Regions from separate parts of the Novosphingobium kalidii genome, predicted to be linked through region 1. Evidence: predicted binding sites of a transcription regulator. Region 1 holds the regulator's gene; the other holds the start of a gene.
What was found. The regulator LexA, encoded in region 1, represses DNA repair genes until DNA is damaged. The targets are predictions, from matches to a motif close to GTTCCNCNCTTGTTCT.
Positions count from the first base shown of each region.

Region 1 (5,370 bases):
GTCCGCCGGTTCCTGACACCACGAGAGGAGGGCTTGGGTGTCCGGGCGCTGAGACACCTCGCGCTCGTGTTGCTGACTGGCTTCGTGATCGAGTTCGCTCTGATGCCGATCGGCCTTTATCACTTCCACCGGGCGGGGATCTACGGCGCCTTCGCCAATGTGGTCGCGATCCCGCTCACCACGCTGGTGATCATGCCCTCGGTTCTATGCGGCTTGCTGCTTGATCTAGTGAGCATGGGAGCGCCAGCCTGGTGGATAGCGGGCCATGCGATCGCCGGGTTGAATGGTCTTGCGCACTGGGTAGCCAGCCGGCCCGGCGCCGTGACGGTCATCCCTGCGATGGCGGGAACGGCGTTTGCTCTGTTCATTGGCGGCGGCCTCTGGTTCGGTCTGTGGTCCGGTAAAGTGCGCTGGTTCGGCTTGGCACCGGCGGTGCTTGGGGCTGTGCTTGTAGCCACGGCTCGGCCGCCGGACCTGCTCATCTCGGGCGACGGCCGCCACGTGGGCTTGCTGTCGAAGGAGGCGGACGCTCTGTTCGTCCTTCGCCCCAGCCGCAGCGATTTTGTTAGGGACAATCTGGTTGAGATCGCAGGCATGAGCGGCACACCGACGTCTCTAGTCAGCCTTCCTGGCGCGGACTGTAATCGTGACACCTGTGTCATAACCTTGACGCGCGGCGAGCGAGATTGGCAGCTCCTGCTGACGCGAAGCCGCGATGCCGTGCCGGAACGCGCCCTGGCCGCCGCTTGCGAGCGTGTGGACCTGGTGATCTCCGACCGCTGGCTACCGCGGAGTTGCCGGCCCCGGTGGCTCAAGGTCGATCGCAGGCTTCTCCAGCACACGGGCGGTCTCGCCATCGATCTTGCAAACGCCCGCGTTAGCAGCGTCGCGGACAGCGAAGGTCGGCACGGGTGGTGGCGAGGGGCCGAGGACAGACAGCCCTCGCGCCCCGCGGTAAGCGCTTCTGCTTCAGCTGCGCCCTAATCGATCAGTGATAGCGGCGCAGCAATCCTGCAAGCTTGCCTTGCACCTCGATCTCTCCTGGCGAGTAGACCTGCGCCTCGTAAGCCGCGTTAGCGGGATCGAGCCGCACCATGCCATCCTCGCGACGCAAGTACTTGAGGGTGGCTTCCTCGCCCCGAACAAGCGCCACGACGATCTCGCCATCACGCGCAGTGCTGGTGCGCTTCACCAACGCGAAGTCGCCATCCAGAATGCCCGCCTCGATCATGGAGTCGCCGGAGACTTCAAGCGCATAGTGCTCGCCTGAGCCCAGGAGCGCTGCCGGAACAGAAAGCGATGCCTGGCCTTCCAGTGCCTCGATCGGAACGCCTGCGGCGATGCGTCCGTGAAGCGGGATCTCGATCACGTCATTGGCTGGAGAGGGAACGGGCGGCTGCGCGCGAGGCGCTTCATTGCTGTTGGCGGCACGCTTGGCCGCGGTGCGAGGTGCTGCGTTCTCAGGCTCTTTGAGGACCTCAAGCGCTCGGGCGCGGTTCGGCAGCCGGCGAATGAAGCCGCGTTCTTCCAGCGCGGAGATCAAGCGATGCACGCCCGACTTGGACTTCAGGTCCAGCGCCTCCTTCATCTCCTCGAAGCTGGGGGAGATGCCGGTTTCTTCCAGGCGGGCCTGGATGAAACGGAGCAATTCGTGCTGCTTGCGCGTCAACATGTTCGGCGCCTCCTCAGGCGTTCTTGTCGTGAACAATTAGCGAACAAGTAAGCAACAAGAAGTCGCCCGTCAAGCAATTCCGCCATTCTCGATCCAGAACGCGTCGACGTCTTCGCCGGCGAGAGCCTCGGGTGCATTCGCGGTCCGGTCGATCAGCACGTTGCTCGCCGCGAGGGATGCCAATGCACTGCTGTCCTGAATGGATTGCGCACAGACGACTTCGCCGTCCCAAGTGGCCCGCACGAAACAACGCCGCCCACCATTGCTGGGCAGCGGAGCCCCGAGCCTTAGTCTCAGCGTGCGAGGGAGAGGGCGAGCGGCGCCGAGCAGCGCCCGCAGCAGCGGCAGCATGAACAAGTAAGCGGTCACGTGGCTTGAGACTGGATTTCCCGGGAGGCCAAGAATGATCTGCCGTTTGCCGCCATGCTCACGCGTGGCGACAATGATGGGCTTGCCCGGCTTGATCGCCACGCGCCAGAACCCGAGCTTTGCACCCCAAGCCTCGAGCGCCGGCTTCACCAAGTCGTGATCGCCGACCGATGCACCACCACTGGTGACGATCACGTCTGCATCCGCGCCTTGGGAGAGCGCTTCCGCAAGCGCCTCCATCGAATCGGGCACGGGGCCAACGCGTTGAACCTCGCAAGGCAGCGCCCGAGCCATGGCGGCAAGCATGGCGGCGTTGCTTGCGGGGATCTGATGCTCCAAGCAGACCTCTGGGTCAGAGGCGAGCTCGTCTCCGCTGTCCATAACCAGCACGGACGGCGCACGGCGCACCGGCAAGTGCCGGTGCCCGGCACTGATTGCCAGTGCCAGTTGTGCAGGGCCAAGTCGCGTGCCGATCGGCAGCACTTCATCACCGTCGCGGAAATCCAGGCCGCAAGGACGGATGTGCTTGTGCGCTGGCGACGGCGGCTCGCCCGTCAGTGTCAGCCGATCCTGATCTCGCGCGAGATCTTCCTGCAGGATGACGCAAGCGGCGTCCGCCGGAAGGCGCGCACCGGTCGACATCCGCACCGCTTGGCCCGAACTGATGGTCCCCTCGAAGGGGTGGCCTGCGGCACTCTCTCCGACGACTTGCCAAGGCCCGGTAAGATCGCCCTCGGACACGGCGTAGCCATCCATGGCAGAGAGCGCTGCAGGAGGCTGCGTGCGCCGGGCCCGCAGCGGCTCGGCGAGATAGCGGCCAAGCGCACCGTCGATATCGACTCGCTCGATCTGCAGCGGTTCGACGAGGGCGAGAAGGCGAGCCTGCGCCTCTTCCAGCTGGAGCGGTGGTTCGCGCATCATGCCTCGTCCGCCCGCCAGTGGCCGGACTTGCCGCCGCGCTTCTCGATCAGGCGCACGTCCTCGATCACCATCGCCTTGTCGAGCGCTTTTGCCATGTCGTAAATGGTGACCAGCGCGATGGCTGTGGCGGTGACCGCCTCCATCTCGACTCCGGTCTTGCCCGTGAGCGAAGCGGTGGCGGTGGCGCGAACGGCGTCCCCCTCGAAAGCAAAGTCGACGTTAACCGCGTCGATCACCAGGGGATGACACATCGGGATCAGATCTCCGGTGCGCTTTGCGGCCATGATGCCGGCGATCCGTGCCGTGCCGAGCACATCACCTTTCGGCGCATTCCCTGCTCGGATGGCTGCGAGCGCCTCGGGGCTCATGCGGACGCGGCCGGAGGCGACGGCGAGCCGCTGGGTCTCGGCCTTGGCGCCGACGTCGACCATGCGGGCCGTGCCTTCGGCGTCGATGTGGGAAAGGGATTTGCTCATGCGGCGCAGGTTGCCGCAATTGCCGGTGTCCTGGAAAGGAAAATCCCGCGCTTTCTGGAGTGGTGAGCGAATGGTTCCGAGACGTGCTGCTGAAATTGGGCCATCACGCCGTCATGCCAGAGCCGATCGTTGTAGGACAGAGAGACAAGCTCTCTGCGGATGCGCCGAGGATCAGGCGAAGAGGAGGGCCCGCGTCGCCTGTTCCACGTCGGGCTGGCGCATGAGGCTTTCCCCCACAAGGAACGTGCGCGCTCCGCAAGCGGAAAGGCGCTGAAGATCCGCGTGCGAGTTGATGCCGCTTTCGCTGACCAGGAGCGTGCCCTCAGGCGCGAGGGGAGCAAGCCGCTCGGTAACCGCAAGATCGGTTACGAAGCGTTTGAGGTCGCGATTGTTCACGCCGATCAGGCGTGATTTCAGGCGGCTCGCGCGTGCCATCTCATCTTCGTTGTGAACCTCGACGAGCACGTCCATGCCACGCTCAAGCGCGGCAGCCTCAATCTCGACCATCTGATTGTCATCGAGCGCGGCGACGATGATCAGGATCGCGTCGGCACCGATTGCACGTGCTTCGGCGACTTGCCAGGGATCGACCATGAAGTCCTTGCGCAGGACAGGCAGATCGCAGGCAGCCCGCGCATCCATCAGGAAGTCTTCGTGGCCTTGGAAATAAGGTGCATCGGTGAGCACGGACAGGCAGGCCGCGCCACCCAGTTGATACGCCAGCGCGTGCTCACCGGGACGGAAGTCGGCTCGGATCAACCCCTTGGACGGCGACGCTTTCTTGATTTCAGCAATCAGCGCGAACCCATGCGCGGCTTTTGCTTCCAGGGCCTTGCGGAAGCCTCGTGGAGGCGTCTGCTCGCTGGCGCGGGCGTCGAGGTCCGCTTCCGTGGCGTCGCCCTTGCGAGCGACGACTTCCTCGCGCTTTGTAGCGCAGATTTCTATGAGCTTGTCGGACATCTCGTTACTTCGAAGTGGCCGCGATCCAGCAGTCGAGCAGGGCCTTGGCAAGGCCCTTGTCGATCACTTCGGCGGCTTCCTCGGCACCATCGCGCAAGTCGCTGGCTTCTCCAGCAAGGACGAGCGCAGCGGCGGAGTTGAGCAGGACGGCATCACGATATGCCCCCAGATCGCCGCTCAGCAGGCGGCGCAGGGCAGCCGCGTTGTAGTTCGCGTCACCGCCACGCAGCGCATCGAGCGGATGCGTCGGGAGGCCGGCGTCGGCAGGCGTGATCCGCTCAGGAACGTTACCGCAGTTGATTGTGGCGACAACGCTGGGGCCGTCGATCGAAAGCTCGTCCAGGCCTTCCTCGCCGCCCACGACCATTGCCGCTCCGCAGCCGACCATTGCCATCGCATCGCGATAGATCGGGACGTAGACCGGATTCGCCACTCCCACGAGTTGGCGCGTGACGCGGCCGGGATTGCACATCGGGCCGGTCAGATTGAAGATCGTGCGCTTGCCGATGGCCTTGCGGACCGGAGCGAGGTGAGCCAGCGCGGGATGATGCTTCTGCGCGAACAGGAACGCAATGCCGATATCGGCCAGCGTCTCTTCCGCGAGGTCGCTGGCGCGGGTGAGATCGAGCCCGAGCGCTTCCAGTGTATCGGCGCCACCTGCCTTCGACGATGCGGCACGGTTGCCATGCTTGGCGACCGGCACGCCGCAGGCTGCGACGACGATGGCCACGGCTGTGGAGACGTTGAGGCTGTGCTGGCCATCACCACCCGTGCCGCAAACGTCGATGGCATTTGCCGGCGCGGCCACCGGGATCATCCGGGCGCGCATGGCAAGGACGGCGCCAGCGATATCCTCAGCGGTTTCCCCGCGGTTGGACATGGCGAGGAGCGCCTCGGTGACTTGCTCGTCGCTCATCTCGCCGTCGAGCATGCGCCCAAACAGCGCCTCGGTTTCGGCGATGGTGGGGGGCA
Region 1 is NZ_JBEWLY010000023.1:68,843-74,212, forward strand. Features, by position in the region: gene ABVV53_RS14180 (ComEC/Rec2 family competence protein) at 1-984, shown strand, start outside; gene lexA (transcriptional repressor LexA) at 989-1,672, opposite strand; gene ABVV53_RS14190 (molybdopterin molybdotransferase MoeA) at 1,742-2,962, opposite strand; gene moaC (cyclic pyranopterin monophosphate synthase MoaC) at 2,959-3,438, opposite strand; gene trpC (indole-3-glycerol phosphate synthase TrpC) at 3,610-4,398, opposite strand; gene trpD (anthranilate phosphoribosyltransferase) at 4,403-5,370, opposite strand, start outside.

Region 2 (5,370 bases), on a different contig from region 1:
CGAGGCATGCCAGGGCGACGGCCTCATCAAGATCGAGATGCACTTCCTGCCCGACGTCTACGTCACCTGCGAGGAGTGCCACGGCAAGCGCTACAACCGCGAGACGCTGGAGGTGAAGTTCAAGGGCATGTCCATCGCCGACGTGCTCGACATGACGATCGAGGATGCCGAGGAGTTCTTCAAGGCCGTCCCCCCCATCCGCGACCGCATGCACATGCTCAACGAAGTGGGGCTGGGCTACGTCAAGGTCGGCCAGCAGGCGACCACGCTGTCAGGCGGCGAGGCGCAGCGCGTGAAGCTCGCCAAGGAACTGGCGCGACGCTCCACCGGGCAGACGCTCTACATCCTCGACGAGCCGACCACCGGCCTCCACTTCGAGGACGTGCGCAAGCTGCTCGAAGTGCTCCAGCGCCTCGTCGACCAGGGCAACTCGGTGGTGGTGATCGAACACAACCTCGACGTCATCAAGGTGGCCGACTGGATCATCGACCTCGGCCCCGAAGGCGGCGTCCGCGGTGGCGAGATCGTCGCGACGGGTACGCCGGAGGAAGTGGCGGCCAACCCGGCGAGCTTTACGGGGCGGTACTTGAAGCCGTTGTTGGAGAAGGCCAGCGTCAAGGTCGACTAGTCGGCCCACATCGTCGCGGAGATGATCCAGAACCGGTTACCGCCACGACACGCCATTCTGTTGAAGAAGAAGGTCTCAGGCGTAGGCGCAGAGACGCGGAGAAGAGAGGGAAGGTACGAGGGCCACAGCCCTCGCGCTCCCCGAAGTTGGTGACATTAGCCTGAACAACTATACAATGAGTTTGATTGATCGCGCTACGAGGCTGGCTTGCCTTTAAAGAACCTTCCGAGCGAACGTGAACCCATCACCCTTGAGGCGCATTTGGAGCGTCTGGAGCGACGACGCGTCGAACTTGGCCGGGATATCGAAGTCCCTCGGAACTCGGGCGAACGTCGCACAGCTTCGAAACGTGCGCTACTTGCCGCCATTGAAGCGACTGGCAAGAAACGGTGACGCGCCCGCCACTTTCGCGATGATAATACGACGATTTTTAGACAATAAGGTCAGCTTTCCGGAGCAAACATATCACCCATGCCACGATCTTTTGGCTTCTTTTCCCGTGGCGCTTTCACAAGATCGGCAATCTTCTTGGCTTCTATGTAGGTCCGAACGTAGTCGCCGAGTAGATCGTCTGACACCTTCGGCAGGTCAGCCTCTGCAGTGACAACTGCATGCACGCCGTCGCGATCGTCACCTGATAAGTCGATTAGTTCTGTACGGGCGCTCGCCCAGTCTCCTTTACAATGAGCCTGACGTCCAAGCGCGAGGTAAACCGCCAATTTTTCACGGCTAAGAACAGCCTTCCTCGGCTGTAGAAGCGGAATTACGGCTTGGCCGTTGTCGTCTACGTACCAGCAACTTGCCTTGGCTCTGACGAGTACATCAGGCCCCCATTGGATCATACTAATTGTTTTCAGGCGAGCTTCAGGAAAATCAGCAAAAGACTTAGCACCGACCGGCCTTTGTTTTCCAAGATAGCAAAGCGCCGTTACGCAATTTGAGATTCGCTTCGGTCGGGCGAACAATGACCTCTGGACCGCGAGTGGATCAAGCACGCCTTGCAAGCACGCGGGCAACACGTCCCATGTGTAATCGTGCCGTATGCCAAAGCCACCTTTGTCGAACTCCATGATTTTGAAGGCGGTTGCCTCCACATCACCGGGATCGGTAACACTGACAACTGACAAAGCGAGGGGTGCGCTTGAACGGCTCATACAGGCTTCCTTTACGAGGAAGCAAAAGTACATAAAGAGAACGGGGTGTCAATCAGCTTAGCTTTGCTTTGCTGTGGAAACTAGAAATTAACTGATCTGAAATCCGGCGATCCGCATTACGCCCCTCATCGAAAAGGCGTCGAGCCGCAAACCAAGGACCTGTTCGGTCGTGTGACATGTCCGACAGTTTAGTCGCACTTGAGTGCTTATAGAAATCGAAGAAAGGCCGCAGTATTTCTAAGTCGTCGGGGTTCAAATCAATAGTTGCTAAAATCCTTCGACCTAGTGTGGGACTAAATTGCATCGCTCGCCCCACAATAGGCGATTTACTGCTTTCGCGAAATTCAGCAAAGACGCTTGGTTCAACCGGACCAAAATCCCAGGCTTCGAATTGCTGACGGATCAGGGGCCGTTTGAAAGTGCAAAGATAGTCTGCATGGCAGAAGTACAACATCTTCTGCAGCTTCATTGGAGTGACCTGGATTTTTTCCTGATCCGACCAATCCAGAAGCAGGTTCGCTAATCCCTTTATCTCGTAAGGTGTGGGACTTTTCGCGTCGCTCAACTCTCGTACCACCGCGTACATTGGTGTGTTCTTTCTAGACCTTTGAGCCGTTAGACCTTTCGCAATGTCGAAGTAGAATTGACATGAGGTTATCCACAGAGACATGCGGCTTGTCCACAACCGCGTCTATCCTCAGGTTTGTCGTCTTACAAGAACAAAAAGGGAACTAATCCCTTTCCTACATACGTCCAGCTGATGTAACCATATCGGTTTAAGCGGTGTGTCGGCGTTCTATCGCACACTCAGATAAGAGGTGGGCTATGTCGGACAGTTCAGAAGCGAATGGCTCCGGGCCGAGCTATCCCACGTCGTTCGGGCGGGGGTGGATACCGGCCGATCGGAATATTGGCTTGCCGGACGATGCGTTCCTCGCCGCGACGGGCAGGGCGACCGCCGCCGCTGGCAGGGGAGCAGAGCGCCCCATTCGCGAGGCGGCGGCGCATGGGTATGCGGGGCCTGTCGACGATACCTTGAATGGCTCCCCTCCCGCGGACGGGCTGGAACCCAGAACCAACCACAATTCCTGGACTCCGGCGCGCAAGGCGGCGTTTCTGCATCATCTGGCCGAGAAGGGGAACGTGCGGGCCTCGGCGGCGCGGGTGGCGCTGTCGCACCAGTCGGCTTATGTGGCGCGGCGGCGGGATCGGGCGTTCAAGGCCGCATGGGATGCGGCGCTGGTGCTCGCGCGCGAGGCGGCGGCGCAAGTGCTCGCCACGCGGGCGATCGACGGGATCGAGGAGCCCGTCTGGTTCCGGGGCGAGCAAGTCGGCATGCGCTGTCGCCATGACTCGCGCCTGCTGCTCGCGCACCTCGCGCGGCTCGACAAGGCGGCCGAGGAAACCGACGCGGGCGACTATGCCGAGCGCTTCGACGAGCTGGTCGCGCAAGTCGCAGGCGAACTGCCGGATGCGGAACTGACCGATCCGGGGGAGGGCTGGTCCGAGCCGGCGCCGCTGCTCCCCCAGCCCCGCGAGCTCTGGGCCGACCGCATGGCGCACCAGCTCCAGCGCGCGGCGAACGAGGAATGGCGCGCGGCGATGCGGGCCGGCACCGCGACGCGCGACGATGCGCCCTCCGAGCTGCACTCGCCCTGGTTCGATGCCGCGCTTGCCGAGTGGGACGCCTGGCACACGCGCGCCTGCGCCGTCGTCGATGCCGCCGTGGCCAGCGAGAGCAAGGGGCCACCGACCAAGGTGTTCCCCCACGTCGAGTTCGACATGGCGGCCTTCTACGCCGACGACGAGGACTTCGCCGACGATGACAGCGACGCGGACGATCCGCGGCCGCACTGGGCCGACCTGGGCTATGGCCAGGAGGACGTGGTGCTCGAATACAAGTCGATGGAGCTGGGTGGAGGGATGGTTGGGGCGGGGGCCGGCCTCTTGCCCCTGGACACCGGCAATTGCGGCAACTCCGGCGGCGATCAGGCCCCGGTGCGGGCCGCCGCGCGCCCCGCGCCGAGCTTGCGCGCCACCCGCCAGCCCAGCGCCTTGGCGCGGTTGGACGCGGGCCAGCGCCCCGGACGCGCCGGCTCCATGCCCCATTGGCGCAGCAGCCCGTTGAACGCGCGCGCGTCGGCCTCGGCAAAGCTCCACGCCGAGCGCCAGGTGATCGAGAGCGAGATGGACGGCTCCGGCCCATTGCGCACGAAATGCGGCGCCATGACCGGCACGTAGAGCGCCTCGCCAGGGGCCAGCGCGAACTCGGTGCCATCAGCCAGCAGCTCCTCGCGCCACTGAAGCTCGCGTCCGCCTCCGGTGTGGTAGGTCTCGTGCACGGTGTCAGGCGCGTAGAGCGGGTCGCCGGCGGGGAACTGGGTCATCACCTTGGACCCGCGCACCTGCAGCAGGATGTTGTGCTCGGGATCGAAGTGGTAGGGCGTGACGCTGCGGGGCGAGCTGATGAAGATGAACGCCTGGGTCTTGAGCATCCTCCCGGTCTTGCGCTCGATCTCGGGGCGAAGCTCGGCCAGCAGCGCCTCCAGCAGGGCAGCGTAAGGCGGGTGCTGCTCCACGTTCTTCAGCACGGCCCAGGAATTCGCGCTCTCGATCCGGCGGATGGTCTCGCCGATGGGCAAGCCGGTGGGGGCAGGCTTGCCGGCGATGCCGATGGGCTGGTCGCCCGCGTTGTACTCGACCGAGGCGGCGGGCAGGCTCTCCGCCAGCGCGGCCAGCGCCTCGCGCTCCAGCAGCGGGTGATGGTCGAGGGTGTGGGGCAGGACGTGCGGCACCTCGGGGTAGGAGGCGGCGAACGTCTCGCGGGCGTTGGAGGGAAACACAGTCATTTGCGGCGAGTCTCGGCACGGAGGAGCTGACGGAACGCGAAACGGCGGGCAGAGCCACCAATGGCGATGGAGATCCGCCCGATCTCGCGCCGCTCGCGCCAGATGTGGTCGATCATCGGATGATCCGCAGCGGCGCAACTGTCAGTCCAGGCGATCTCGGGGCGGGAGAGGATGGCCAGGTTCTCGCGCTGCAGCAGGACGCCGGGGGAGAACTTGGCGAACCCCTCGTCGAACGCGGTCTTGAACGAGAACGCGCCGGGCGGGGTCAGGAAGCTGGCGAGCATGGCAATGGGCCGGTCGTCTAGCGAGAGGGTGAGGCGTTCGAGGCGGCCTCGCTCCGCCGCGCCAGCCAGGCTTTCAGCGAACAGCGCGGCGGTGGCGGGGGACGAGGCGAGGGCGGAGCCAGCCTGGCCTTTCCACCCGGCAGCCTCGAGGCGGAGAAAGTCCTGGCACCAGGCCTCCAGCCCCTCGCCGTCGGTGGAGCGGGTGAAGGCGACGGTGCCCTCGTCGGCCAGCCGATTGGCTTGCCGCCGCAGCTCCTTGCGCTTCTTGCCCGACAGCGAGGCGTCCCAGTACGCTTCCGGCGTGAGATCGGACGCCAGCATCGCCCGCTCTTCGCGGTGGACCACTTCGGCATAACGCCGCTCGCTGGCGAGCAACTGGTTCAGCGCGGCGTGCAGCGGGCCGTCGAGCGGTAGGTCACGCAAGTGCAGGAACAGAGCGGCGCCTGCGTTTTCGT
Region 2 is NZ_JBEWLY010000008.1:486,866-492,235, reverse strand. Features, by position in the region: gene uvrA (excinuclease ABC subunit UvrA) at 1-628, shown strand, start outside; gene ABVV53_RS05500 (hypothetical protein) at 1,072-1,782, opposite strand; gene ABVV53_RS05495 (Panacea domain-containing protein) at 1,835-2,368, opposite strand; gene ABVV53_RS05490 (cupin-like domain-containing protein) at 3,771-4,631, opposite strand; gene ABVV53_RS05485 (GNAT family N-acetyltransferase) at 4,628-5,370, opposite strand, start outside.
Region 2: a site for LexA is predicted at 2,499-2,514, ahead of ABVV53_RS05495 (Panacea domain-containing protein). Genes of this name have one in related genera too.